One region of the Variovorax sp. P1_G12 genome, then DNA from elsewhere that is predicted to be linked to it. Evidence: predicted binding sites of a transcription regulator. Region 1 holds the regulator's gene; each other region holds the start of a gene.
The links. Region 1 encodes FNR, which switches genes on or off when oxygen is low (the NO sensors DNR and NnrR bind a similar motif). Its sites were predicted from a motif close to TTGATNNNNATCAA; they were not measured.
Positions count from the first base shown of each region.

Region 2: the regulator FNR is predicted to act here: its motif matches at 1,881-1,894, upstream of AC1D2O_RS00485 (potassium channel family protein).
Region 3: the regulator FNR is predicted to act here: its motif matches at 7,464-7,477, upstream of AC1D2O_RS26520 (phenylacetic acid degradation protein PaaY).

Region 1 is NZ_JBFUBW010000015.1:120,542-129,970, reverse strand. It holds gene AC1D2O_RS18840 (NAD(P)H-dependent flavin oxidoreductase) at 1-599, opposite strand, end outside; gene AC1D2O_RS18835 (universal stress protein) at 606-1,049, opposite strand; gene AC1D2O_RS18830 (sulfite exporter TauE/SafE family protein) at 1,354-2,064, opposite strand; gene hemN (oxygen-independent coproporphyrinogen III oxidase) at 2,156-3,568, opposite strand; gene fnr (fumarate/nitrate reduction transcriptional regulator Fnr) at 3,693-4,409, shown strand; gene AC1D2O_RS18815 (hypothetical protein) at 4,390-4,635, opposite strand; gene AC1D2O_RS18810 (FixH family protein) at 4,640-4,915, opposite strand; gene ccoG (cytochrome c oxidase accessory protein CcoG) at 4,933-6,372, opposite strand; gene ccoP (cytochrome-c oxidase, cbb3-type subunit III) at 6,383-7,300, opposite strand; gene AC1D2O_RS18795 (cbb3-type cytochrome oxidase subunit 3) at 7,297-7,443, opposite strand; gene ccoO (cytochrome-c oxidase, cbb3-type subunit II) at 7,455-8,081, opposite strand; gene ccoN (cytochrome-c oxidase, cbb3-type subunit I) at 8,091-9,429, opposite strand, start outside.
Region 2 is NZ_JBFUBW010000001.1:99,169-108,597, forward strand. It holds gene AC1D2O_RS00475 (hypothetical protein) at 1-66, shown strand, start outside; gene AC1D2O_RS00480 (hypothetical protein) at 235-465, shown strand; gene AC1D2O_RS00485 (potassium channel family protein) at 599-1,711, opposite strand; gene AC1D2O_RS00490 (hypothetical protein) at 2,012-2,425, shown strand; gene AC1D2O_RS00495 (hypothetical protein) at 2,433-2,660, shown strand; gene AC1D2O_RS00500 (universal stress protein) at 2,910-3,383, shown strand; gene AC1D2O_RS00505 (hypothetical protein) at 3,574-3,804, opposite strand; gene AC1D2O_RS00510 (L,D-transpeptidase) at 4,081-4,917, shown strand; gene AC1D2O_RS00515 (BON domain-containing protein) at 4,994-5,647, shown strand; gene AC1D2O_RS00520 (hypothetical protein) at 5,768-5,953, opposite strand; gene AC1D2O_RS00525 (bifunctional acetate--CoA ligase family protein/GNAT family N-acetyltransferase) at 6,005-8,680, shown strand; gene AC1D2O_RS00530 (YgaP family membrane protein) at 8,751-8,966, shown strand; gene AC1D2O_RS00535 (hypothetical protein) at 8,963-9,097, shown strand.
Region 3 is NZ_JBFUBW010000027.1:14,437-23,865, forward strand. It holds gene paaC (1,2-phenylacetyl-CoA epoxidase subunit PaaC) at 1-738, opposite strand, end outside; gene paaB (1,2-phenylacetyl-CoA epoxidase subunit PaaB) at 885-1,190, opposite strand; gene paaA (1,2-phenylacetyl-CoA epoxidase subunit PaaA) at 1,230-2,243, opposite strand; gene AC1D2O_RS26500 (penicillin acylase family protein) at 2,272-4,716, opposite strand; gene paaK (phenylacetate--CoA ligase PaaK) at 4,761-6,080, opposite strand; gene paaI (hydroxyphenylacetyl-CoA thioesterase PaaI) at 6,100-6,549, opposite strand; gene AC1D2O_RS26515 (enoyl-CoA hydratase-related protein) at 6,561-7,361, opposite strand; gene AC1D2O_RS26520 (phenylacetic acid degradation protein PaaY) at 7,534-8,136, shown strand; gene AC1D2O_RS26525 (M14 family metallopeptidase) at 8,137-9,114, opposite strand; gene rpe (ribulose-phosphate 3-epimerase) at 9,150-9,429, opposite strand, start outside.

The DNA of each region.
Region 1 (9,429 bases):
GGATGCTCGATCACGATGGCATCGGGCAGGCGCCCCTTCTTCTCCCACTTGCGCACGACCAGCTGGACGCCGCGCGCGTCCGACAGGATCGGGATCAGCGCGACCTGCGGGTGCTCTCGCGCCAGGTCCGGCAGGTCCAGCGGGAGGCCGGCGCCGACCACCAGCGCATCGGCCCCGCAAGCCAGCGCGTGCCGCACCTGCGACTCATAGGCCGTCAGGGCTTTCATCACGTTGACGGCGATCAGGCCGCGTCCGCCGGCGAGCCGGCGCGCCCGCGCGATCTCGCGGCCCAGCGCCTCGAGGTTGGCGGCGTCGATGCGCTGGCCGGCATCGGGCTCGGCCTCGAGGTGCGAGGTCTGCGCCCACAGGTCCGGGTGCAGGCGCCGCAGGTCGACCGACGACACGGTGCCGATGCCGCCGAGGCCGGCGACCGTGCCGGCCAGGCCGCCGGCCGAGACGCCGACCCCCATCCCGCCCTGCACCACCGGCAACAGCTCACGGCCGGCCAGTTGCCAGCTTCTCAGGCCCGATCCGGCGGCAAGCGCCCGCAACGCATCGGCCATGGCGGCCGCATCCGCCTGGTTGACTTCTTCCCTCATGCGGCGCTATCGGAGCACCAGCACCGGCAAGGCGGAATGCGTGAGCACATGCTGGGTCTCGCTGCCCAGCAGCAGGCGTCCGATGCCCCGGCGGCCATGCGAGGCCATGACGATCAGGTCGCTCTCATGCTTCTGCGCGGCCGCGATGATCGATTCGGCAACCTGGCTGGAATGGGCCACGAGCGCTTCGCAGCGCACGCCGCTCGCGCCCGCGCGCTCGCCGATCGCGTCGACCATGGCCTGGGCATGTTCGAAGCGCTTCTTCTCGATGCTTTCGCTCTCGGTCGCCTCAAGGACCGTCGTGCCCTCCATGTAGCTCTTGGGTTGCCTGCGGGCCACAGTGAAGGCGACCAGCTCGGCGCCATGCTGCCGGGCCAGGCCGATGGCGGTCTCGACCGCCTTCTCCGAAAGGGGCGAGCCGTCGGTCGCGACCAGGATTCGCTTGAACATGATGAGGTCTCCAGATGGGAAGGCCTCCAGTCTCGGCCAGACCCGCGCGGCGCGGATTGACTGGGATCAAGCTTGCGTCGGATGTCCGGCGTGCGGGCCCAGGCCGGCGCCGGGCCGCTGGCGCGGCGAAGTCCGCGCTTCGCGCAGACGGGCGGCCTGCGACCTCCCCCTCGGGGGGCAGCGACTCACACGCAGTGGGGGAGCGTGGGGGCCATTCAGGCCGGCGCCGGGCCGCCCCAAGCCGGCCTGCGGCCCCCTCGGGGGGCAGCGACCCACACGCAGTGGGGGAGCGTGGGGGCCACATTCATGCGCACCAGATCTCGATCTGGTGCGCAAGATCCATCCAGAGCGCCTGCAACGCGACCGCGGCCAGCAGCGCGCCGGCCAGGCGCGTGCCCCATTGCTGCGACACCACGCCCGCACCCGAGCGCAGGCGGCGCCACAGCCACGGCGCCAGCAGCAGCGAAAGCGCGCTGCCCGAGGCGAACAGCGCCATCACGGCCGCGCCCTCGAGCACGCCGTTGCTCAAGGCCGCCAGCATCAACGCCGAATACAGCAGGCCGCAGGGCATCGCGACCCAGAGCGCCCCGGTGGCCAGCACCCCGAAGGCGCTGCGGGTCATGGGCTGCAGGCGAGCCGAGGCCCAGCGTCCGATGCGGTGGGCCCACAGCGGCTGCCGGCCCGAGGCCGCGAGCAGCACGCCCCAGGCGAGCACGACCACGTGCAGCAGGATCCAAGCGGGGCGCAGTGCGGCCACCTGTTCGCTCGCCAGCGCCAGGCCTTGCACCGTGGCGGCCGCCACGGCCCCGGCCGCCGCGTAGCCCGCCACGCGCCCGGCGTGGAACAGCGCGCCGGCCGGCAGCGAGCGGCCCGCCGGCGCCAGCGCGGCGACGCCGCCGGCGGGCGCGCGCACGATGCGGATCACCCCCGCACACGCGGCGCCGCACATCGCGACGCAGTGCGGCCCGCCGGCCAGCCCCATCACAAGCGCGGTGGCGGCCAGCGCAGCCTGCATGGCTCAGTGTCCGCCCGGCCGCCCGAAGGGCGCTGAGCACCCCCTTGGGGGGCAGCGATACGCGAAGCGATGCGCGTGGGGGCTTCTCATGTCAGACGATGCGCGAGAAGCGCGTTCGATTGCGGTCGGCCTGCAGGTAGCGGTCGAACACCATGGCGATCGCGCGCACGAAGAACCAGCCCAGGGGCGTGACCTCGATGGAGCGGTCGCCCAGGGTCACCAGGCCCTGCGCCGCGAGCGGTTCGAGCGCGGCCAGTTCGGCCGCGAAGAGGTGCTCGAAGTCGATCAGGTGGGCCGCGCCGACAGCCTCGAAGTCCACCCGTCCCTGGCACATGATCGCCATGATCACGGCGCGCCGCAGCACGTCGTCGCGCGTCAGCGCCAGGCCGCGCACCACCGGCAGGCGGCCCTGGTCGAGGAGGTCGTAGTATTCCTCGAGCGTCTTCGCGTTCTGGCTGTAGGTGGCGCCGATGCGGCCGATCGCCGACACGCCCAGGGCCACCAGGTCGCAGTCCGGCTGCGTGCTGTAGCCCTGGAAGTTGCGATGCAGCCGGCCCTGCCGCCGGGCGACCGCCAGCGCATCGCCAGGCAGCGCGAAATGGTCCATCCCGATGTAGACATAGCCCGCGGCGGTGAGCGCGGCGATCGAGCGCGACAGCATCTCGACCTTGGCGCCGGCATCGGGCAGGGCTTCGGTCGCGATGCGGCGCTGGGCCTTGAAGCGCTCGGGCAGGTGGGCGTAGGCATAGAGCGCGATCCGGTCCGGCCGGAGCGCGCAGACCTGCTCCAGCGTGCGGTCGAAGGACGCGGGGCTCTGGCGCGGCAGTCCGTAGATCAGGTCGACGTTGACCGAATCGAAGCCCAGCCCGCGGGCCACCGCCATCAGGTCGAACACCTGCCGGGCGGGCTGGATCCGGTGCACCGCCTTCTGCACTTCCGGGTCGAAGTCCTGGACGCCGAAGCTCAGCCGGTTGAAGCCCAGTTCGGCCAGCGTCACGAGGCGCTCGCGGTCGACGGTGCGCGGGTCGATCTCGATCGAATGCTCCCCGTCCGGCGACAGCGTGAAGGCGCCGCGAAGCATGGCCATGAGTTCCCGCAGGCCGGCATCGTCGAGGAAGGTCGGCGTGCCGCCGCCCAGGTGCAGCTGGCGGACGACCGCGCCGCGGCCGAGCTTCTCCACCTGCAGCGAAATCTCGCGGGACAGGTAGTCCAGGTACTCGCGCCCCTTGCTCTTGTGCCGGGTCACGATCTTGTTGCAGGCGCAGTAGTAGCAGAGCGATTCGCAGAACGGGATGTGCACGTACAGCGACAGCGCCCGCGCGCTCGCGCCGGCCCCGCCGCGCTGCTCGAGGGCCTGCGCGTAGTCGTCCGCCGTGAAGGCGTCGACGAAGCGATCGGCCGTGGGATAGGACGTGTAGCGCGGGCCGGCGCAGTCGAAACGGCGCAGTACGGTGGACGGCGGCGCCAGGGCCGGCGTGAGGACGGGAGCGGAGGGGGGGTGCATCGCGGGCGGCGGCAAGGGCTGTGGTGTGTCACTATGCCGCCGTCACGATCTGCAATCATTGACCTGCATCAAGCATCCACCCCACTCCCCGTCGGACAATCCCTCCATGACCTCGACTGCATCAATGAAACCCGAAAATATCAAGGTCGCCTGTTCCAACTGCAATCTGCGCGAGCTCTGCATGCCGGTGGGCCTGAATCCGGGCGAGCTGCAGCGCATCGACGACATCGTCGCGACGCGGCGCAAGATCAAGCGGCGCGAGACGCTGTTTCGCAACGGCGAGGCCTTCACCTCGCTCTATGCGATCCGCACCGGGGTGTTCAAGACCCGCGTCACCAGCGAGGACGGCCGCGACCAGGTCACGGGCTTCCAGATGGCGGGAGAGATCATCGGGCTCGACGGCATCGTCAACGACCAGCACACCTGCGACGCCGTGGCGCTGGAGGACTCCGAGGTCTGCGTGATGCCTTTCGAACGCATCGAGGAGCTGTCGCGCGAGATCACCGCGCTGCAGCGCCACGTGCACCAGATCATGAGCCGCGAGATCGTGCGCGAACACGGCGTGATGCTGCTGCTGGGCAGCATGCGGGCCGAAGAGCGGCTCGCCGCCTTCCTGCTGAACCTGGTCCAGCGCCTGCACGCGCGCGGCTTCTCGCGTTCCGAGCTGGTGCTTCGCATGACCCGCGAGGAAATCGGCAGCTACCTCGGGCTCAAGCTCGAGACCGTGAGCCGGACCCTGTCGAAGTTCGCGGCCGACGGCATGGTCGAGGTCGAGCAACGCAACGTGCGCATCGTCGATCCCGAGGCGCTGCGCCGCATCGTCAATCCGCCGGGCTGTTGATCTCGCGCGCCGGCAGGGTCAGCAGCAGGGTCAGTGCGCCCGCCCCCATGGCCAGCAGCCAGAAGACGAAAAAACCGACCGTGTAGACGGCCTGGCGCGAAGCACCGAGCGCCTCGCCGCGCCAGTTCAGGTCGCCCGGGTCGACCAGGGCGAACACCAGCACCTCGAGCGCGCAGGCCAGGAGGAAGGCCGGCCAGAGAATCCACATCCAGCGGCGCGTCTGCATGCACTCACTCCTTCGGCAGCGGCACGGCGCTGCCCGGTGTCGCCGCGTGGTTGCGCCCGGCCACGGCCGGCATCAGCTTCTTGTCGGCCAGGGTGCGGTTGATCTCCACGCCCTTGCGGTAGTAGTCCTGGTCCACCACCGGGTCGGGCGTGGAGATCGCCAGCCACAGGGTGAAGAAGCTCGCGACCACCACCACGCCCGGCCCGCCGATCACCATCCACACCAGGGGGAAGCGGTACCACGGAGGGCAGGGTTTCATCGCGTCGTTGTCGTGCGTCATCTTGGTCCTTGGGTTGATCAGCGCGGTACCAGGAACACCGCGGGCTCCGAGACACTGGCGTTGCCGCTTTCGGCGCGGACGTCGAAATGCACCTTGTGCGAACCCGCCGCTGCCGCCCCATAGGGTAGCTGCAACCGGACCGCGACCCAGCGCGACTCCGCCGGCGCGACCTCGACCACGGGCTCCGAGGACACCTTCAGCCCCTCGAGGCCGCCCGCGGCGATCCGGTAGCGCTGCACCTGTTCGGTGGCATTCATGATCTGCAGGCGGTAGACGTTCTCGAGCTGGCCGCCTTCGACGATGCGGGCCAGCGACGCGCGGTCGCGCACCACGTCGACCTTCAGCGGCGTGCGCGTCACCAGGCTGGCGAGCAGGCCGATGCACAGCGCCGCCAGCACCCCGGTGTAGATCAGCACCCGCGGCCGCAGCACGCGCCGCAGCACCTGCCGCGGCGTCCAGCGGCCAGCCATGCCGTTCTGCGTGGCGTAGCGGATCAGGCCGCGCGGCGTGTCCATCTTGTCCATCACGATGTTGCAGGCATCCACGCAGAGGCCGCAACCGATGCACTCGTACTGGAGGCCTTCGCGGATGTCGATGCCGGTCGGACAGACCTGCACGCACAGATGGCAGTCGATGCAGTGGCCCAGCGGCGCCGCGGTCGATGCGCGCCCTTTCGCCGGCACGCCGCGAGGCTCGCCGCGCGCGGCGTCATAGCTCACGATCAGCGTGTCGCGATCGAACATCGCGCTCTGGAAGCGCGCATAGGGGCACATGTACTTGCACACCTGCTCGCGCATGAAGCCGGCGTTGCCGTAGGTCGCGAAGCCGTAGAACAGCACCCAGAAGATTTCCCAGGAACCCATCGTCGTGTGCAGGAACGACATCCCCAGCTCGCGGATCGGCGTGAAGTAGCCGACGAAGGTAAAGCCGGTCCACAGGCCGATGGAGATCCAGACCACGTGCTTGAACCACTTCTTGACCAGCTTCTCGGCCGACATGCCGCCGCGATCCAGGCGCATGCGCGCGATGCGGCTGCCTTCGATCTTCTCTTCGACCCACATGAAGATCTCGGTGTAGACCGTCTGCGGGCAGGCATAGCCGCACCACAGCCGGCCCGCCACCGCGGTGAACAGGAACAGCGACAGGGCCGAGATCACCAGCAGGCCCGTGAGGTAGATCAGGTCCTGCGGATAGAGCACCAGGCCGAAGATGAAGAAGCGCCGCGCGCCGAGGTCGAACAGCACCGCCTGGCGCTGGCCCCACTCGAGCCAGGGCAGTCCGTAGAACACGAGCTGCGTCGCGAACACCAGCGCCCAGCGCCAGCGCGCGAAGTAGCCGCTGACGCTGCGCGCATAGATCTTCTCGTGTGCCGCGTAGAGGCCGACGCTCTTCTCGGCCGCCACGATCGGAATCACCGTGCGAGGGGCCTGCTTCGGCGCGGGCATGCGATCGGTCATGGCGTCAGGCTCACTGGGCCCCTGTGGCGGGCTTGTTCGACAGTCCCCAGACGTAGGCCGTGAGCACGTGGATCTGGGCCTCGGTCAGGCGGCCCTGCTGCGCCGGCATCTGGTTGACCTTGCCGCCGTTGATCATCGCGATGATCGATTCCTGCCCGTAGCCGTGCAGCCAGATCTTGTCGGACAGGTTCGGCGCGCCGACCGCGGTGTTGCCCACGCCGCCGATGCCGTGGCAGGCCGCGCAGGTCGTGAACTTGCTCTTGCCGAGGCCGGCGCGGACCGAGTCGTGCGGGCTGCCCGACAGGCTCAGCACATAGTTGGCGAGATTCTTGACGTCCTCGGCCGAGCCGACCGCCTCGGCCATCGGCGGCATCGTGCCGATGCGGCCGAGCGCGATGGTCTCGTGGATCTTCTCGGGCGTGCCGCCATGCAGCCAATCGCCGTCGGCCAGGTTCGGGAATCCCTTGCTGCCGCGCGCGTCCGAGCCGTGGCACTGCGCGCAGTTGTTGAGGAACAGGCGCTCGCCGATCGCCATGGCGCCCGCGTCGCCCGCCAGCCGCTCGACCGGCTGCGCCGAATAGGCGGCATAGACCGGGGCCAGTTCGGCGTTGGCCTTGTCGACCTCCTTCGTGTACTCGCCCTCGGTGGTCCAGGCCAGCGTGCCGCGGTAGCTGCCCAGGCCCGGGAAGACGACCAGGTAGCCGATCCCGAAAACGATGGTCAGCACGAACAGGCCCATCCACCAGCGCGGCAGCGGGTTGTTCATTTCGCGCAGGTCCTCGTCCCAGACGTGGCCGGTGGTGTTGTCGTCGCCGGCCGGACCGCGGAAGCGCGCGGTCCACCACAGCAGCAGCGCGCAGGCCAGGATGCCGCCCAGCGCGATGGCGGTCACGAAGTGCGACCAGAAGTTGGTGGTGAAGTCGCTCATGAGGGGTCCTCTTCGAAGGGGAGTCTTGCGGCCTCTTCGAAGGCCTTCGCGTTGCGGCGCGAATAGACCCAAACCAGGATGCCGATGAAAGTGGCGAACGACGCCAGCGTGGCGGCGATCCGCAGGGTGGTGACGGTGTCCATCGCTGCGCTCCTTACTTGAGTGCCAGGCCGAGCGACTGCAGGTACGCGACGATCGCGTCCATCTCGGTCTTGCCCTTGACCTCGGCCGGCGCGGCCGCGATCTGGGCGTCGGTGTAGGGCACGCCGACCCGGCGCAATGCCGTCATGTGGGCGGCGGACTCGGCGCCGTCGAGCGGCGCCTTCTCGAGCCACGTGTAGGCCGGCATGTTCGACTCGGGCACCAGGTCGCGCGGATTGTTCAGGTGGATGCGATGCCACTCGTCGCTGTACTTGCCGCCCACGCGGTGCAGGTCGGGGCCGGTGCGCTTGCTGCCCCACTGGAACGGATGGTCGTAGACGAATTCGCCGGCCACCGAGTAGTGGCCGTAGCGCAGCGTCTCGGCGCGGAACGGGCGGATCATCTGCGAGTGGCAGTTGTAGCAGCCCTCGCGCACGTAGATGTCGCGGCCCGCCAGTTGCAGCGGCGTCAGCGGCTCCACGCCTTTGACCGCCTCTGTGGTCGACTTCTGGAAGAACAGCGGCACGATCTCGACCAGGCCGCCGACCGCGATCACCAGCAGGATCAGCACGATCATCAGGAAGTTGTTGGTCTCGATCTTCTGGTGCGAGAAGCCGGATTCGGGGGTATTCGAACTCATGGCGTTTCCTCAGGCGTGGGCAATGGCGGTCTGCGGGATCGGCGACGGCTTGCTGAAGCCCGAGATCACCGTCATCCAGACGTTCCAGGCCATCACCAGCATGCCGCCCAGGTACAGCAGGCCGCCGATCATGCGCACCACGTAGTAGGGATAGGTGGCCTTCACGCTCTCGACGAAGGTGTAGGTCAGCGTGCCGTCGGGATTGACCGCGCGCCACATGAGGCCCTGCATCACGCCGGCGATCCACATCGCGGCGATGTACAGCACGATGCCGATGGTCGACATCCAGAAGTGCAGCTCGATCGCCTTCACGCTGAACATCTCGGTGCGCCCGTACACGCGCGGGATCAGGTAGTAGAGCGAGCCCATCGAGATCAGCCCGACCCAGCCGAGCGCGCCCGCGTGCACGTGGCCGACGGTCCAGTCGGTGTAGTGCGACAGCGCGTTGACGGTCTTGATCGACATCATCGGACCTTCGAAGGTCGACATGCCGTAGAAGGACAGCGAGACGATCAGGAAGCGCAGGATCGGGTCGGTGCGCAGCTTGTGCCAGGCGCCCGACAGCGTCATCACGCCGTTGATCATGCCGCCCCAGCTGGGCGCCAGCAGGATCAGCGAGAACACCATGCCGATCGACTGGGTCCAGTCGGGCAGCGCCGTGTAGTGCAGGTGGTGCGGGCCAGCCCACATGTAGGTGAAGATCAGGGCCCAGAAGTGCACGATCGACAGCCGGTACGAGTACACCGGCCGGCCCGCCTGCTTCGGCACGTAGTAGTACATCATCCCGAGGAAGCCGGCCGTGAGGAAGAAGCCGACCGCGTTGTGGCCGTACCACCACTGCACCATCGCGTCCTGCACGCCGGCGTAGGCCGAGTAGCTCTTCATCCAGCCCGCGGGGATGGCCGCGCTGTTGACGATGTGCAGCAGCGCCACCGCGATGATGAAGGCGCCGTAGAACCAGTTGGCGACATAGATGTGGCGAACCTTGCGCATGCCGACGGTGCCGAAGAACACGATCGCGTAGGCCACCCAGACCAGCGCGATCAGGATGTCGATCGGCCATTCGAGTTCGGCGTATTCCTTGCCGCTGGTGTAGCCCATCGGCAGGCTGATGGCGGCGGCCACGATCACGGCCTGCCAGCCCCAGAACACGAACGAGGCCAGCGCCGGTGCGAACAGCCGGACCTGGCAGGTGCGCTGCACCACGTGGAAGCTGGTCGCCATCAGCGCACAGCCGCCGAAGGCGAAGATCACCGCATTGGTGTGCAGCGGCCGCAACCGTCCGTAGCTGAGCCACGGGATGCCGAGGTTGAGCTCGGGCCAGGCCAGCTGCGAGGCGATGATGACC
Region 2 (9,429 bases), on a different contig from region 1:
GCCGTGGCGCCACCGCCCCCACCCTCCCGACTGGCCAGTACCTGGAATCGCTTTCGGCTGCGCTAGGAAACTAGCACTAAAGAATTCAATACCTGCCCAACGCGTCAGGTTGTTGGCCGAGCACGATAATCGGCGCAGAGGATTCCGCCGAGCTGGAGACATAATGACCAAACTCAGGCAGTTGACTTCTGCAGGAGTTGTTCCGGAGGCAAGTCGGGTTCGGAGGAGCGGAAGATGAACGAAACAGACCTCGCAGCTTCAGTCGAACGGCTCATGGCCCGGGTCGACTACTACCTGCACTGCGAGTTGGACGAAGAGTACGACCACGACCGGCCGGACACGGCGCGCGGTCTGCTGGAAGCGGCCTTGCGCCAGGAGTTGCTTCGGGCCAGCGCGGTGGGTGTCGTTTCAGCCATTGCCGGCGCCCGACTTCCAACGACGATGGGCGGCGACCCAGCCGGATAGTCAGCAGAGAAAAGGCCGTATCCAACGGCCTTTTCTCTGCTGGCAGCGCCCCGCATGGCGACGGACCCGCCTCCGAACGCCAGGACAGAGGTCTCTCGCGTACGGGACCCCAGCCACCACCGTGATATCGATATCAGTCCGGGCGCCCCTCAGTGAGTTGCCGGACGACCGCATCGCGACCGAAGCGCTCGGCCCCTGTCGCTGCGGGGTCGATCCAGTCCGGCACGTCCAGCAGCAGGTACGTGGCCAGACTTTCCAGTCGGGGCTCGTAGGTACGTCGCAACTGGCCGATGGCCCGCAGACTGGCCTCGTCGTCACGCCAGTTCGGCAGGATCCGACGGATCGTCGACGTGAGATGCCGCAGCGCCTCGGCGTCCATCCGGCGGACCGACACCTGCCGCGCCGGTGCCACGCGCAGCGACTCACTGGCTTCATCGAGGACGCGCCTCAAGGCCGAGAAGGTGGCGGTGGCCTGGTGACGCCGCGCGTCGTCAGCGCCCCCAATGAGCAACGTACAAACATCCAGCACCACCGCCAGCGAGCCCAGCCAGGAATGGCCCTCGTGTTGCGAGCGGTAGTACGCCAGCATCGGATACACGGCCTGGCTCTCGATCAGATCGCTCGCCCAGATCTCCCAGTCCCTCAGCCAGCGTTCGAGCGCCTCTGGGCTGTCATGCACATGCCAGCCCAGCAGGGCGGCAGCCGTCGGCGGCGAGCCGGCGCGCGCGGAGAATTCAATGAGTTGGAGATCGCGGCGAGTGAAGTGCTGATAGAGCACCGGCAAGTAGCCGATGGTCAGTGCGATGAAACCGAAGCCGATACCGGCTTCGAGGATCACCAGCAGCCGCGCCAGCCAATGGTGCGGCACATTGTCGCCATACCCGAGTGTGAAGAAGGCGTCGCCGCTGATGATGATCAGGTCGACCAGCGCGTCGGAGCCGGCGTTGGGTACCAGGCGCTGCAGCGCCCAATGCACCAGTCCGAATCCCACGATCAGGCTCCCGCCCCACAGGGCGAAGAGCATGACCATCGACAGCGGCCCGTAGACGCCGATAAAGTCCTCGCGCCGACTGCCGATGGGCCAAAGGCCCGCGCATCGAGCCCAGACATGCCAGGTGCATTTGAAGAAATAGCGGTTCAGCCGTACCTGCCGGCGCACCGGACGCGGCAGCAGCACCACTTCGAAGGCGTCGACCAGGGTCGCCAGAACCAGGATGGCGCCGAGCAGTAAGGCGATCAAAGGCATCGAGCTCTGTCCGTGGATGAAAAAGCCCAGTATGTCTCCCCCGGTCTCAAGTTACCCCGCGCCCTTGCGGCGGGTTCGTGTATGAAGCCCTTGGCCGTCGTCATCCAGTCCCGCCAGCGGCCACGACGACGACGAAGGCCCAGCATCGCGCATCGACCAGTCCCACACCTTGATGCAGCGCAATGACGGACGATGTCGGCAACCGCCGCAGACGGCCGATGCCTGGCTTGCGCGCGATCAACGCTCGGCCGCGCCGTTCGCTTTAGCGTTCGCTCCATGAAGCATTTCATATCTCTACCGATGCGCAGGTTGTTGCTCGTCGCACTGATATCGTTCGCGTTTCAGGGCGGTACTGTGCTCGCCCGTCCGGCGCCCCAGCCCACGCTGGCGCCGGGCTCGTACGCCACCGGCGGCATCGGCGAGCAAGGCCAGTCGGACATGCGGGTCGCGCGCGATCTCTACAACTTGCGCCTGACGTTCGCCGAGGTCGGCACCGGCGCCTATGTCGCGGGGGTCGGCGTGATGATCGAGCCTGTGGGCCGGGGCATGCCACACGGCCCCTTTGCGGACTGCGGCCCCCTGTTCCATGTGGTCCTGAGTCCCGGCGTCTATCGCGTATATGCCACCTATGCGGGCGTCTCCCAGGCCAAGACGTTTCGGGTCGGCAAGGGGGCAACGAACGGCACCTTCTACTGGCCCTTCCAACCCGACTGAGGCACAGATGAGAATCACCATTCATTCCGGCTCTGCTGCATCGGCCGAGCTTCAGGTGGGAACATCCCACCATCCTTACAACGGTCCGCTCCCCGAGATCGGCCAGACGATCTTGATCCCCGAGGACGCAAAGGTCGACGGTGCCGCCAAGGGAAAAGCCAAGGTGACGAACATCGTCTGGCACTACAACGCCGCAGCGAGCGCACTTTGGCCGGAGATCGTCTGCAGACGTTGATCGCTGCGCGGCAGCAGGCCTGGCGACCGTGGTCCGTGCCAGGACTCCGGCATGCCCGTTTTTTGATCGAGCGCAAGCTGCTGTGTCCTGCCTGAGCAGACACTGAAACTGAACACCAGCGCGGATTTCTGCTGCGCGAGCCATTGAAGACCATCCAGCAGGCGCTCGGCGAGGACGGCGAAGTATCGAAGAACTCGTCACGGCGGCCGGTGGCGAGCGCATCCGTGTCACGGCCGGCAAGGAAGAACCATGTATCAACACATCCTCGTTCCCATCGACGGCAGCGAGACTGCCGAGCAAGGCCTTCGCGAAGCGATTCGCCTGGCTGCGGACCAGAAAGCCCGGCTGCGCCTGTTGTATGTCATCGACGACTTTCCAATGCTCATGGAGATGTCCAGTGTCGCGAACTTCGACACATCTCTGCAGAGACTGCGTGACTATGGGCAGCAACTTCTCTCTCAATCCCAGAAGCTGGCGAACGACTCCGGTGTGCAGGCCGATCCAGTCCTGCGCGAGGTCACGGCAGGCCGAGTCTCCAATACGGTGGTGGACGAGGCCACGACTTCCGCGTGCGACCTGATCGTCATGGGTACGCACGGTCGGCGGGGCTTCAGCCGCATGGCCCTTGGCAGCGACGCAGACCTCGTCGTGCGAACCAGTCCGGTACCCGTCCTGCTGGTCCGGCAAAACTCGCATGGCAGAAGATCAGAGACCGCGGAGTAGATTTTGCGGCGTCCCATTGCGGGGCTTCAGCACTGAGATTCGTTCGGTTCGGAACGGACGATGCTGACGACAGGTCGGATGGGTCCGCTACGGACGGCTTGGCCCCGTCACTGCAAGGTACAGTGCAGCGCGCCAAGGCCTTGGCTGCCACGGAGCCGAGCAACAGATTCTTCAGCGCGGCTTCGAGCAGCTAGCCGTCCAACGGCACACCGCCACCAAAGCGGCACGCCCACTGGTCCCAGAGTTCCTGGTTGACAGCCACCAGCGCCTTCTCCCAGGCAGCGAGGACCTGGTACTGACTCCGCTGAGCCTGAACGCAGCCGTCGACGAGCGCCCTTTGCCAGTGCAGCGCCAAGGTCGCGTAGCCATCGCGAATCGGCGACGCCTCCGCGAGAGTAGAAGTCAGTGTCATATCGTTCATGGATGGCCTTTCATGGGACGATGGATGCAACGGTTCATGTTAGACGCGGCACTCTGTTCCAGCCTTTGCGCCACATCAAGATCTCCCGTATTGCCACTCCGATGTTGCGTGCCCTGTTCACCATTCGATCGCTGAGCGAACGCGCCCTGAACAACTACCTTTACGCCCGAGCGGTGATGGGGCTGGAAGTGTCATGGCCGGACGTGCGTCCGAGTGCAACGCACTGAACCCTACCACCGGCGAACGGCGAGTTCGGCGCAGAGTCGAACCCTCAAGATGTCCGCCTCTTTTCGCCGCATAGCCGCCTCGTTGATTGCGCTTGTGCTCGGTCTGGGCGGGGCCTGCGTCGGCCACGCCCGGCCGGGTCCCGCAGAACTGCGCACCGCCTACAGCGATCAAGTCGACCGCCAGCTGGACATCCCGGCCGACGAGAGCCAGCGATACGGCCTGCTTGCAGTCGCAGCGCTCGAACATGCCGGTGTCGATCCAGTGCCGGCGCAGTACGTGGCGTTGGTCGACCGCAGCCCGAACGTGCAGGCGATTTTCATCTATTGGCTGGTAGCCGGGACGTCTCTCGAATTGATCGGGGCTTCGCCCGTTTCGACCGGACGCGGCGGCGAATTCGATCACTTCCAGACCCCGTTGGGGGTCTATGAACACACGCCATCCAACCCGGATTTCCGCGCCGAAGGAACTCGCAACGAAAACGGCATCCGCGGCTACGGCCTCGCCGGCATGCGGGTGTTCGATTTCGGGTGGCAACAGGCCGAGCGGCTGTGGGGGCATGGCGGCATCAGCACGATGCGGCTGCAGATGCACGCCACCGATCCCGGCTATCTGGAGCCCCGCCTCGGCAGCGTGCAATCCAAGGGCTGCATCCGGATTCCGGCGAGCCTGAACCGCCTGCTCGACCACTTCGGTGTGCTGGACGCGGACTATCTCCGCGCCCGTGCCGAGGGTTCGCCGATCTGGGTGCTGCCGGCCACGCAAACGCCGGTCGACGACGGCGGCCGCTATCTGGTCATCGTCGACACGGAGCGAACGGAGCGTCCTGCCTGGGCGCCCGCGCCCGGAGCCCCCGACCGGCGGAAATCCGTCCCGCCTGCGCCTTGATCCAGCGCAAGGCTGCCCCGGCAGTGCCTTCCTAAAGTGATGCTCCTTCGCCTCCTCACTCCACGAAAGGAATCCCATGAGATCCGACGCACAACTCCGAAGCGACGTCCAGGCGGAACTGGACTGGGACCCGGCGGTCAAGTCCTCCAGCGTCGGGGTGATCGCCAATGACGGCGTGGTCACGCTGACCGGCCATGTCGGCAGCTACGCAATCAAGCACGCCGTCGAACGTGCGGCGCAGCGCGTCAAAGGCGTCAAGGCGCTCGCCATCGAGATCACGGTCAAGCTGCCCGCTTCCGATCAACGCACCGACGCCGACATCGCCGCGGCGGTCGAGCGCGGCCTCGAGTGGTCCGCGCTGGTGCCGGCGGGCAAGATCAAGCCCCTCGTCGAGGGCGGCTGGGTCACCCTCAACGGCGAGGTCGATTGGGAATACCAGCGAAAGGCCGCCGAAAAGGCAGTGCGCAATCTGATGGGCGTCACCGGCGTCTCCAACCTGCTCAATCTCACGCCAAAGGTCGTCCCGTCGGACGTCGAGAAGCGGCTGCACGATGCCCTGGCGCGGCAGGCCGATCGGGAAGCGGATCGGATCCAGATCACGGTGACCGGGTCGCAAGTCAACCTGCGGGGCCGGGTCCATTCGTGGGCCGAGTTCAATGCCGTGCAGGGCGCGGCCTGGTCCGCGCCGGGTGTCACCTCCGTCACGAACGACCTCGTCGTTCAAGACTGAGCCCGACCGCGATCCAGAGGCCACACAATCGACTGGAGTCGCCGCTGTCCGCCTGAAGCATTCATCCGGGAGCAAGCACCATGTATGGATTCACGGTCGCGCTGAGCCGATGCTCCTTTTTCATCGCTTGTCGCCGCCCGAAATGCCAGCGTGGTCGATATCAGCACCCTGCGGATCGGCCGCCACGAAACGGCGGAGGATCTCGAACTGGAGTTCGCGCCGACCGATTTCGCCGACAGGCTGGCATTGCCGTTTTCGGCGAGCACGCGGGTCGTCCGGCGATCCGAACCGCTTGACCTTCATCAAACCGGCGACGTCTCGCGGCCCGCAAGATGGGTCCCCACAGAAAGCGCTCTCATGACCATTCGCCACCTGGACCGCCTGCTCTCGCCGACTTCGGTCGCCGTCTTCGGCGCCTCCCACCGGGCCGGCAGCGTCGGCTCGACCGTCTGGCGCAACCTGCGCGAGGGCAGCTTTGCCGGTCCCGCCTACGCCGTGAATCCCAAACACACCTTCCTGGATGGTGTCCCGGTGTTCGCAAAGGCGGCGCACCTGCCGGCGGCGCCGGACCTCGCCCTTCTGTGTACGCCTGCGGACACGATCACGCAATTGGTGGCTGAACTCGGGGCGATCGGCACCCGCGCGGTCATCGTCATGACGGCGGGACTCAGCGCGGCGCAGAAGCAATCGGCCCTCGACGCAGGGCGCCCGTATCTGATGCGCATCCTGGGACCCAATTGCATCGGCCTGCTGAGCCCACACATCGGACTCAACGCCAGCTTTGCCCACACCGACGCGATACCCGGCGAAATCGCCTTCGTGTCGCAATCCGGCGCATTGGTCACTGCCATGCTCGACTGGGCCAAGAGCCGAAGGATCGGCCTCTCTCATCTCGTGTCGCTCGGCGACCATTGCGATGTCGACTTCGGCGACTTGCTCGACCACCTGGCCAACGATGCCCGCACCCGGTCGATCCTGCTCTACATCGAATCGGTGGAATCGCCGCGCAAATTCATGTCCGCCGCGCGCGCGGCGGCCCGCAACAAGCCAGTGATCGTGGTGAAGGCCGGGCGCGCGGGCCATGGCGTACGCGCCGCCGCCAGCCACACGGGCGCGCTGGCCGGCTCCGACGTCGTCTATGACGCCGCCATCCGGCGCGCGGGCATGTTGCGGGTCGACACGCTGCAGGATCTGTTCATCGCCGCCGAGACGCTGGCGCGCTTTCGCGGCAATCGCAGCGAAACGCTCACCATCATGACCAACGGCGGCGGTGCCGGCGTCATGGCCGCCGACGCAGCAGCGCGTGCCGGCGTGGCGCTCGCCGAACCCGGCGAGGCGCTGATGGAACGGCTGAACGCCATGCTGCCGGACCATTGGTCACACGCGAATCCGGTCGACATCATCGGCGACGCGCCCGTCGAGCGCTACACCGCCACGCTCTCCTCCCTGCTGGCCGACGAATCGACCGGCGCCGTGCTCTTCGTGCACGCACCGACCGCCATCGTGCGCAGCGACGACATCGCCCGCGCTTGCCTTCCATTGCTGCGACGGACCGTTCCGCGCGTCATGAGCACCTGGCTCGGGGACGCCGCGGTCGCGCAGGCGCGCCAGATCTTCGAAGAGGCCGGCGTACCCGACTATCCGACGCCGGAAGAAGCGGTCCGCGCGTTCGCGATGTTGCAAACCTACCGGCGCAACCAGGACACCCTGATGGAAGCGCCCAGCGCCAGCGAGAGGCCGACGCCCGATGTCGCGGGGGCGCAGCTGCAACTCGACACGGCGCTGGCGGAAAACCGCGAATGGCTGGGCGAGCAGGAAGCCAAGACCGTGCTCAAGGCCTACGGCATCCCTGTCGTTCCGACGCTGAAAGTCGCAGCCTCGGCCGAGGCCATTTTTTCCGGAGCGCGCGAGTTGGGCTATCCATTGGTGATCAAGATCGACTCGCGGGACATCACGCACAAGTCCGATGTCGGCGGCGTCATGCTCGGCATTCGCGATCAGGCATCGCTGGACCGCGCGGTCAGCGACATGCTGCGGACTGTGCATGCCGCCCGGCCCGAGGCGCGCATCGATGGCTTCACGCTGCAGCCCATGGTGCACCGCCAGCACGCGCAGGAGGTGATCGTCGGCGCCCGCATCGACAGTGTTTTCGGTCCCGTCATCCTGTGCGGCCAGGGCGGGACTGCGGTGGAAGTCACGGCCGACAGCGCCATTGGCCTGCCTCCGCTCAACCGGAGCCTGGCGCGCGAACTCGTATCGCGCACACGCGTGTCGCGACTGCTGGCCGGCTATCGCGACCACCCGCCCGCGCAGATGGATGCGCTGTACGACGTGCTGATCGCGGTGTCCCAGATGCTCGCTGACTTGCCGCAACTGGCTGAACTCGACATCAATCCGCTGTGGGTCGACGAAAACGGTGCGCTGGCGCTCGACGCCCGCATACGGATCGCGGCGGCGCCTGGCGCCGGCGCGGACCGCTTCGCGATCCTTCCCTACCCCACGCAGTGGATTCGCACCTGCGCCTGGAACGATCGCTCGATCACCGTGCGCCCCATCCGTCCGGAAGACGAGGCCCAGCACCGGCGCTTCCTGGAAAAACTCGACCCGGAGGATGTCCGCCTGCGTATTTTCCAGATGCGACGCGAGCTTCCGCGCAGCGAACTGGCGCGGCTGACCCAGATCGACTATGACCGGGAAATGGCTTTCATCGCCGAGGCCGCCGATGCGCAGGGCGTGCCCGAGACGCTGGGCGTGGCGCGCACGGTCAGCGATCCTGACCGCGTGGAGGCCGAGTTCGCCATCATCGTGCGCTCCGACCTCAAAGGAGGCGGGTTGGGAAAGCTGATGTTCGAACAACTGATCGACCATGCCAGGAGCCAAGGCATCGGCCGCCTCGTCGGCCTCGTGCTGCGCGAGAACACGCGCATGCTGAACCTGTCCCGAACGATGGGCTTCAAGGCGGATCCGATCGATGCGGACTCCTCCGGCCTGCGGCGGATGGTCAAGGTGCTGAACGACGGCAACGGACCTTGATCCACCGCAACATTCACGATGCGAGGTCGGCGCACGATGACGGCATTCGCACAGCCAAGGAGTCGGCGCCATGATTCGCAACGTTGGAACCCTCGATCGCCTGCTGCGCGTTGGCGCGGGTGTGGTGCTGCTCGCACTGTCGATCGTGGGAATGATCGGGCCATGGGGGTTTGTCGGCGTCGTTCCCTTGGTCACGGGCCTGGTGGGCAATTGTCCTGCCTATGCATTGTTCGGTCTCAGAACCTGCGCAAACACCGATTCGCCGGCCCCGAAGGGTTCGCCATGAAAGTCATCATCCCGCGCCAAGGCCGGGCCGCAGGCATCGCGTGGAAGACGGTCGTTGCCTTGGCACTTCTGGGGGCAGGCGTGCTCTGGCTTGCCTCGGCCCTGGTGGTGGCCTGGGTGACGCAGGACTGATCACCGCCCTGGTTCAACGTCCGCTGTCGCAAGCGATTCAAGCGCCCAGTGGCTGCACGCGCGGTTTACGCCTCAATGTGTCCAGCGCCGGTCGAGTGCGGCTCGTAGCGCCCGCGTCACGGTTCGCCCTTGCGTGGCGTCAAACCGCGTTGCGACGATCGTGCCTCGTCTGGCGCACCATGATCGCCTCGCCTCCCGCACCCTGATGGCTCGATGCCGCGCCCTGGCGTAGAACCTTGTGGCGTTGTGTGCATCATCCGGATACGCCAGCGTTGCAAGCAGATGTCCATCCGAATTGATTTGGATCAAGGCCGGACGCTGTGACGTCGCCA
Region 3 (9,429 bases), on a different contig from region 1:
CTGCATTTCCGCCAGGATGTATCCCATGTGCTCGCTGTGCACGCCGCGCTTGCCGGTGCTGCGGAAGGCCGCTTCCTTGGGTTCGGCCAGTGCCGCTTCGCCGAGGATCGTGCGCATCTCGGCCAGCCACGGCGCCTGCAACTCCGACCAGCGCGGGCCCAGCCCTTCAGAGGCTGCGGCTTCGTCGACCGCGTCCGACTCGAACATCTCGGGCACATAGCGCCAGAGGTCTTCGAGCGCGCGCTCGATGCGCCGGCGCGATTCCTCAGTGCCGTCGCCCAGGCGCACCACCCAGTCGGCCGCATGCTGCTGGTGGTAGCGCGCCTCCTTGACCGCCTTGCCGGCGATGCCCGCGAGTTCGGCGTCGCCGGAGTCGCGCAGCCGCTCCCACAGCAGCTTCATCAGCGTCGCGACCATCGCGTTGCGCAGCACCGTGAAGGCGAAGTCGCCGTGCGGCAGCTCGACCAGCGTGAGGTTGAGGTAGTCCTTCTCGTCGCGCAGGAAGGCCAGCTGGTCCTCGTCGTGGCCCCGTCCCTCGATGCGGCCCGCGTGCGTCAGCACGGCACGGGCCTGGCCGATCAGGTCGAGCGCCATGTTCGACATGGCGATGTCCTCCTCGAGGATCGGCGCGTGGCCGGACCACTCGGAGATCCGCTGGCCGAGGATCAGGCAGGTGTCGCCGAGGCGCAGCAGGTACTGCACGGCCGGCGTGGATTCGATGGCGATGGAGGCTTGCATTTCAGTAGTCCCTGGCGCAGCGCGCCTTGCACAAGAAACCGGCGCGGCCCAGAGCCAGGGATACCGCGGAACTGGCTTTGCCAGGCCGCTGGTATCGCCCCCTTGAGGGGGAGGCGCCGCAGGCGCTTCGGGGGAGTCTCTTCATTTCACATGTGGTCCACGGAACCCGGGAGCTTGTAGAAGGTCGGGTGGCGGTAGACCTTGTCTTCCATCGGATCGAAGTACATGTCCTTGTCGGCCGGGTCGCTGGCGACGATCTGGTCGGAGCGCACCACCCAGACGCTGGTGCCTTCCTGGCGCCGCGTGTAGACGTCGCGCGCCATCTGGATCGCCATCTTCGGGTCAGCCGCGTGCAGGCTGCCGCAGTGCTTGTGGTCGAGGCCCGAGCGGCTGCGCACGAAGACCTCCCAGAGGGGCCATTCGGCGGCGGAGGCGGGTGTGGGGTTCGTCATGGAGTCGTTCCTTGATTCGTTTTCGGTAGGCGGCGCGTCTCAGGCCGCGAGCGGTGTCGGCTGCGCCCGCTTGGCGGCATGGGCGAGCGCGGCGTCGCGCACCCAGGCGCCGTCTTCCCAGGCCTTCACGCGGGCGCCGAGGCGCTCGCGGTTGCAGGGGCCGTCGCCGCCGATGACACGCCAGAACTCGCTCCAGTCGATCGCTCCGTGGTCATGGTGCTGGCGCTCCTCGTTCCACTTCAGGTCGGGGTCGGGCAGCGTCACGCCGAGCACCTTGGCCTGCTCGATCGCCGCGTCGATGAACTTGGCGCGAAGATCGTCGTTGGTGAAGCGCTTGATGCCCCAGCGCATCGACTGCGCCGAGTTCGGCGACTGGTCGTCCGGCGGACCGAACATCATGATCGAGGGCCACCACCAGCGGTTGACCGCGTCCTGCACCATCGCCTTCTGCGCCTCGGTGCCCTGCTGCATCATGGTCAGCAGCGCCTCGAAGCCCTGGCGCTGGTGGAAGCTCTCTTCGCGGCAGATGCGGATCATGGCGCGCGCATACGGCGCGTACGAGCAGCGGCAGATCGGCACCTGGTTCATGATCGCGGCGCCGTCGACCAGCCAGCCGATCGTGCCCATGTCGGCCCAGGTCAGCGTGGGGTAGTTGAAGATCGAGCTGTACTTGGCGCGGCCCGAGTGCAGCGCATCGACCATCTGGTCGCGCGAGGTCCCGAGCGTCTCGGCGGCCGAATACAGGTAGAGGCCGTGGCCGGCCTCGTCCTGCACCTTGGCCAGCAGGATCGCCTTGCGCTTGAGCGTGGGCGCGCGCGTGATCCAGTTGCCTTCGGGCAGCATGCCGACGATCTCGGAATGCGCGTGCTGGCTGATCTGGCGCACCAGCGTCTTGCGGTAGTGCTCGGGCATCCAGTCCTTGGCCTCGATGAAGCCGCCTTCGTCGATGCGGGCGTCGAAGCGCTGTTCGAGCTGCAGTTCCTCGGTGGAACGCACGGCCTTCTTGCCGTCGCCGGGCTCCTTGCCCATCGTATCCATGGCTTGCGTGTACATCTTGATCTCCTTGAAGGGCTCAGAAACTTCAGTATTTCAGCTGTTTGCTGGACTCGAGATTCCGGTCGACGGCTGCCGGCGTCAGCCATTCGCTCTTGCAGCCAAAATCCTTGAACAGCACCATCTGGTCGCTGTAGTGCGCTGCCTTGCGGCCGTCGGGCGCGACGAAGCCGCTCTGGCCGGGTGGCGCCGCCGTGCACATCGAAACGGCGCCGGCCGCGAACACCACCTTGTCGTTCTGCGTGCCGCGGTTCATGAAGCTCGGCAACGTCAGAAGCTCATCGGCGCCGGCCTGCGGCGCGCCGATGAAGTTGCTGGTCAGGAAGACGTGCTTCGTGACCGGCGTCAGCCATTTGGCGGTGTCGGTCCCGAAACGGGCCGTCAGCTCCGACATGGCTTGCGCCAGCGTGGCCCGGATGACCGCGTTCTTGTCTTCGCCATTGAAGAAGTCGTAGGTCTGCGGCACCCCGGCCTTCGCGCCGAGCAATGCGTTGTAGAGCAGCTTCGAACCGTTGCCGGGGCGGATGCTGGCGACCTGGGTCGCGCCTGCGTAGCCGCCGTTCGCATAGGCCGCGAACACCTCGGGCGGAAGGTCGTCCTGCAGCACCTTCCTGTAGATGATGGGCAGCCAGGTCATCATGAGCGTGGTGGCCGGGCTCTGGTAGACGCCCTGCTCGGACGGGTCGTCATTCAGCTTGTTCCAGCCCGCCAGGATCTGTGCGCCGCGCCGCGCCGGGTCGGCGGCCGGCAGGCCCTTGGTGGCCTCGACGATGAAGGGGACGAAGTAGCGCGCGTTGGTGTCGGCGTAGGCGGTGGCGCGGGTCAGCGCCCACAGCTCGTCGGGCGTGTGCCTGGGCTTGGCCTCGAGCCGGGCGGTGATTTCGTTGACGCGGTCTGCCGCGCCATAGTTGCCGCCGTCGCTGACCGCGCCGGGTGCCGACTGGTTGTTCCAGTTGGCAACGAAGCCCTGCGCCGGATTGAACACCTTCGGATCCTCGCTGAAGGGCCGGATGCCCAGCCACTCCATCGTGCCATCGCCGAGTGCCGGCAGGCGCAGGTCCTGTGTCGCCGGCCGGATCGGCAGGCGGCCAGGCGAGACATAGCCGATGTTGCCGCCGGCGTCGGCGTAGTACCAGTTGATGGTGATCGCGACGCGCGACGCCTGGGCCAGCCACTCGTCCCAGTTCCTGGCTTGCATGGAGTGGATCCAGCCCAGCAGGGACTCGAGTTCGTAGCCGTCCCAGCTCCGCTTCATCGCGTAGGCCGTGTGGTTCGGGAGGTCGAAGTCGGTGACGATGCCGTGCACCGTGGCGTACACGTCGACGCTCTGGTCGGCCTGGCCCTTGACCTTGATGACTTCGGTGCGCCGGCTCATCGGGCGCATCGCGCCATTGAAGACGTATTCGTGCGGGTTCGCCGGGTTGAGCTTCTCCTGGTACATGTCGTTGACATCCAGCGGGCCCGCGGTGGCGCCCCAGGCGATCTTGCCGTTGGTGCCGAAGAGCACGACAGGATGCGCAAACGGCGTGTTGCCGGTCACGTCGTAGCCGGCCCCATGCAGGCCGATGGCGAAGACATAGGCCGGATTGAACCAGTTGAACTGCGGACCGTTGATCAGCACCGTGCTGCCGTCGCTGGTTTTCGCCGGGCCCGCGATCCAGAGGTTGCTCGCGATCGGGCGCTCCCAGGGTTGGGCGACGCCGCGCCGCGCCGCGTCGGTATCGCTGCGGGCGACCAGCAGTTCGGGCGAGACCGGGCCAAGCCGCGCCAGCGGATCGCTGCCTCCGCTGACGGCGGGCAGCGCGGCGGCCTGCGAGCGGCCGCTGGTACGCGGCACGGTGGTCGGCGCCAGCGGGTCCTCTACCCAGCGGATCTGGTCGAACAGCTGTCGGCCGACCGTATCGCCACGCGCCTTCTTGAGCACCTCCAGCAAGCGGAGATTGGCGATCTCGCTGCTTGCGTTCGAATAGCGGTTGGCCATCGTGCCGACCCAGATCATCGCCACGTCGTAACCGGTCCAGTCGTTCTTCGGCACGAAGCCGGCGTCGATGAATTGCTTGGGCAGCAGCGTGTCCCGGTTCGCGAGCACTTCGTTGACCCGCGCATTGAAGCCCGCCGCATAGCCGTCGAAGATGGCCTTGTCGTCGGCGGAGAGCCTGGCCATCTGGGCCTGGATCGACGCCGGGGTGAAATTGGAGCGGCTGCCCTTGTCGAGCGCCACATAGGCCGGCCCCATCACCTCGGACACGGTGCCCAGCACCGCACGGCGCGCCATCTCCATCTGGAACAGCCGGTCTTCCGCGACCACGTAGCCGTAGCCGTAGAACAGGCCGCGCACGTCGTCGGCATACACGTGCGGCACGCCGTAGGTGTCGCGCTTGACGGAGGCCGTGCCGGTGGACGGCGGCGGCGTCGTGGCGCAGCCGGCCAGCGCGAGTGCGACGCAGAGGGCGCTGAGGGTCTTGAGGTTCACAGGGTTCGATCGGTGGGTTGACTTGGCCGGAAGGGAGTTCGCCCTCAGCGCGGCCGCTGATCGATCACGCGCCGGGCCTTGCCGGTCAGCGTGCGTTCGATGGCGTCGGGCCTGAGCACGTTCACCCGGGTCGTGATGCCCACGAGGGTCTTGATCCGCTGCTGCAGCCACTGCGTGATCTCGCGCACCTCGGCCTCGTCGGTGGAAGCCGCCGCCAGCGGCTGCAACTCGCACTGCACCTCCACGGTGTCGAGCAGGCCGTCGCGGCTGACGCTGATGAGGTACTGGCCCGAGAGCTTGGCGTGCTGCAGCACGATCTCCTCGATCTGCGTCGGGAACACGTTGACGCCGCGGATGATCAGCATGTCGTCGGAGCGGCCGACGATCTTGCCCATGCGGCGGAACGAGCGCGCGGTCGGCGGCAAGAGTCGCGTGAGGTCGCGCGTGCGGTAGCGGATGATCGGCAGCGCCTCCTTGGTGAGCGAGGTGAAGACCAGCTCGCCCTCCGAACCGTCGGGCAGCACCTCGCCGGTTTCGGGGTCGACGATCTCGGGATAGAAATGGTCTTCCCAGATCACCGGGCCGTCCTTGGTCTCGACGCATTCGCTGGCCACGCCCGGGCCCATCACTTCCGAGAGGCCGTAGATGTCGACCGCGTCGATGCCGGCCTTGCCCTCGATCTCGTGCCGCATGGCTTCGGTCCAGGGCTCGGCGCCGAAGATGCCGACGGTCAGCGAGCTCTCGCGCGGATCCATGCCCTGGCGCACGAACTCCTCGATGATCACCTGCATGTAGCTCGGCGTGACCATGATGATGTCGGGCCGGAAATCCTGGATCAATTGCACCTGCTTCTCGGTCTGTCCGCCCGACATCGGGATCACGGTGCAGCCCGCGCGCTCGGCGCCATAGTGGGCGCCGAGGCCGCCGGTGAAGAGGCCGTAGCCATAGGCCACGTGCACGATGTCGCCGCGCCGTCCGCCGGCGGCGCGGATCGAGCGCGCCACCAGGTCGGCCCAGTGGTCGATGTCCTGCCGGGTGTAGCCCACCACCGTCGGCTTGCCGGTGGTGCCCGAGGACGCATGAATGCGCGCCACCTGCTGGCGCGGCACCGCGAACATGCCGAAGGGGTAGTTGTCGCGCAGGTCCTTCTTGGCCGTGAACGGGAACTTCGCCAGGTCGCTCAGTTGCTTGAGGTCGGCCGGGTGCACGCCCTTGGCGTCGAAGGCCTGGCGGTAGTGCGGCACGTGGTCGTAGGCGTGCTGCAGGGTCCAGCGCAGGCGCTGCAGCTGCAGGGCCTCGATCTGGTCGCGGCTGGCGGTCTCGATGGCGTCCAGGTCGCCGGGTGCGGGTTGCTTGACAGGCATTCGTGTCTCCTCGGCGGGCTCAGGCGGCGACCGCCGGCTTGCCCTTGATGGTGTAGGAGCGGCCGCGGAACATCGCGATACGCTCACCGCGCTGGTTGGTGATCTCGCTGTCGTAGACGCCGGTCCGGCCGGCCTTCGACAGCTCGAAGCTGCGCGCGGTCAGCAGGTCGCCCTCGCGCGCCGGCGCCACCAGGTCGATCGAGAAGCCCGAGGCCACGGTGAGCTCGTTGTAGGAATTGCAAGCGTAGGCGAAGGCGGTGTCGGCCAGCGCCGCGAGGAAGCCGCCATGGCAGGTGGCGTGGCCGTTGAGCATGTGGCCGCGCACGGTCATCGTGACCGTGGCCTGTCCCGGCGCGACTTCGGTCACGTCCATGCCCAGGCCCTGGACCGCGCGGTCGTTGGCGTACATGCGCTCGCGCACGAGCTCGGCGGTTTCCTGGGGCGTCGGTTCGGTGGCAATGTTCGACATGTGGGTTCTGTTCAGCGATCGGTGAAGAGAGGGGCGCGCTTGGCGCCGAAGGCAGTGACGCCTTCGAGGTAGTCGTGGGCGCTCCCGAGCTGCGCCTGCACCCGGGCCTCGGCGTCGAGGGCCTGGTCGAGCGTGAGGTGCTGTGCACCGTCGATCGCGGCGCGCGTCTCGGCCAGCGCCTTCACGGGCATCGCCGCCAGGCGCTGCGCCAGCTTGGAGGTCTCGTCGGCCAGCGCCGTGTCATCGACGCACTTCCAGATCAGGCCGATGCGCTCGGCCTCGGCCGCGGGCAGCTTGTCGCCCAGCATCGCCAGGCCCAGCGCGCGCGCGCGGCCCACGATGCGCGGCAGCAGCCAGGTGCCGCCGGTGTCGGGCACGAGGCCGATCTTGGCGAAGGCCTGGATGAAGCTGGCCGATTGCCCGGCCAGCACGAAGTCGCAATTCAGCGCCAGGTTGGCGCCCGCGCCGGCCGCCACGCCGTTGACCGCGGCGATCACCGGCACCGGCATCGAGCGCAGCCGCTGCACCAGCGGCTTGTAGAGCAGCTCGATCGTGCGCCCCAGGTCCTTGGGCGGCTCGCCGGGCGCCGAGGGCGCGACCATCGGATCGGCCAGATCCTGCCCGGCACAGAAGCCGCGGCCGGCACCCGTGAGCACCACGCAACGCACTTCGGCGTTGGCCGCCGCGGCATCGAGCGCCTGGCGCAGTGCCTGGTGCATGGCTTCGGTGAAGCTGTTGAGGGCGGCAGGACGGTTCAGCGTCAGCGTCAGGACCGGGCCCTGCTGCGCGGCAAGCACGAGTGAATCGGACAAGCTGTGTCTCCAGTCTTGAGTCTTGGCGTGGGGCGGGGGTCTTGACCGGCGTCAAAGGTATCGTTGACTGACCGGTCGGTTAATCATAGGATCGACCAAGGCTTGATGCAAGTCAAAATCGCCAAGGGATAACCCTTAGCCTCGTTTCCATCCAACACCAACGGAGATCGCCTTGCCTTGTTATTCCATCGAAGGGGTGGTGCCGGTCGTCGACCCGAGCGCCTTCGTCCACCCGACCGCGGTGCTGATCGGCGACGTGATCGTCGGACCGGACTGCTATGTCGGGCCCTGCGCCGTGCTGCGCGGCGACTTCGGCCGCATCGTGCTCGAGCGCGGCTCGAACGTGCAGGACACCTGCGTGCTGCACGGCTTCCCGGCCCAGGACACGGTGGTCGGGGAGAACGGCCACATCGGCCACGGCGCGGTGCTGCACAGCTGCGTGGTGCGGCGCGATGCGCTGGTGGGGATGAACGCGGTGGTGATGGACGAGGCCGAGATCGGCGAGGCGGCCATCGTCGCGGCCTGCGCCTTCGTGCCGGCCGGCAGGAAGATCCCGGCCCGCTCGCTCGCCGCCGGCGTGCCCGCCAAGGTGTTGCGCGAGCTCAGCGACCAGGAGGTGGCCTGGAAGCTCGAGGGCACGCGCACCTATCAGGCGCTCACGCTGCGCAGCCTGGCGACCATGCAGGAAGTGACCGCGCTGGCCGAAGTCGAGGCCGACCGGCCGCGGCTCGACGCACCAGACGTGCGCCCGCTGATCGCGACCAAGCGAAGCTGATCAGGGCTTGCGCGTCAGGTCGCGCTCGCTCTCCACCGCGAAATAGAACCATTCGGTGTCCGGCAGCGCCTCGGCGTTCGGGAACACGACGACGCCGTCGCGCTCGGCGCGCAGCAGGCTGCCATCCGCGCGCACGCCGATCGGCTCGCCGCGCGCCACCGGATCGAAGGTGGCCCATTCGCGAACGAAGCGGTCGTCCGCATGCAGCCGATCGGTCACGCTGACGAGGCGCAGCAGCGACGGCCGCGAAGGCGGCGGCCGCTGCGGATCGGGGGCCAGCATGCCCAGCAGCCGCAGCGTGGCGAGGATCGCCGCATGCGCCACCTCGGGCGCGGCCGGGTCCTCGTGCTGGCCGCATTCGAGCGTGACGCCGTAGCCGCCGCGGCTGCGCATGTATTCGTTGGTGCCCCAGCCGAAGGCCAGCGCCGCCTCGTCGGCCGGCCGTCCGCCGGCGCGCTGCGCGAGCCCGGCGGCATAGATGTCGAGCCAGCCCTCGACCACGCGCGGCGTACCCAGGTGCAACGCCAGCTGCCCTTCCTCGAAGGCGCGCGAGAAAGGCTCGAGCGCGCCCTGGTTGTCGCGCGGCCCGATCATCGCGAAGGCCTCGCCCTCGCTCTGGAAGGAATGCAGGTCGAGCAGCACCTCGTGGCGATCGAGCAGCGGGCACAGCAGGTCGGTGATGCGGGCCTCGTAGTCGGCCGGCTCGGCGCCCGGCGCGGTCGGCCGGAACAGGCGGTTGAGGTTGCGCTCGCCCTCACGGCGCAGCCGCCGCCGCGCCAGCGGATTCGCGACCGGCACCAGGGTGAGCTGGCCGCGCAGCAGCGCCAGCGAACCGGCGTCCAGCTCGGCCGCGATGCGCTCGATGCCGGCGGTGCCACAGGTCTCGTTGCCGTGCACGCCGCCCAGCACCATCAGCCGCGGCCCGGGCTGCAGGCTCGCGTAGCCGTGGATGCGCAGGAGGTCGGGGGGCGCTGTCATTTCGCCGGCGATCGATCGGGCTTGCAGCGACCCGCTCAGGCCTTCACGGTGGTGGCCAGCTGTTCGCGCATCGCAGCGACCACACCGGCGTAGTCCTTGGCATTGAAGATCGCGCTGCCTGCCACGAAGGTGTCGGCGCCGGCGCTCGCGACCCGCGCAATGTTGTCGACCTTGATGCCGCCGTCGACCTCGAGACGGATGTCGCGGCCGGTCTCGTCGATGCGCTTGCGCGCGAGTTCGATCTTGCGTAGCGCCGAATCGATGAAGCTCTGGCCGCCGAAGCCCGGGTTCACGCTCATGATCAGGATCAGGTCG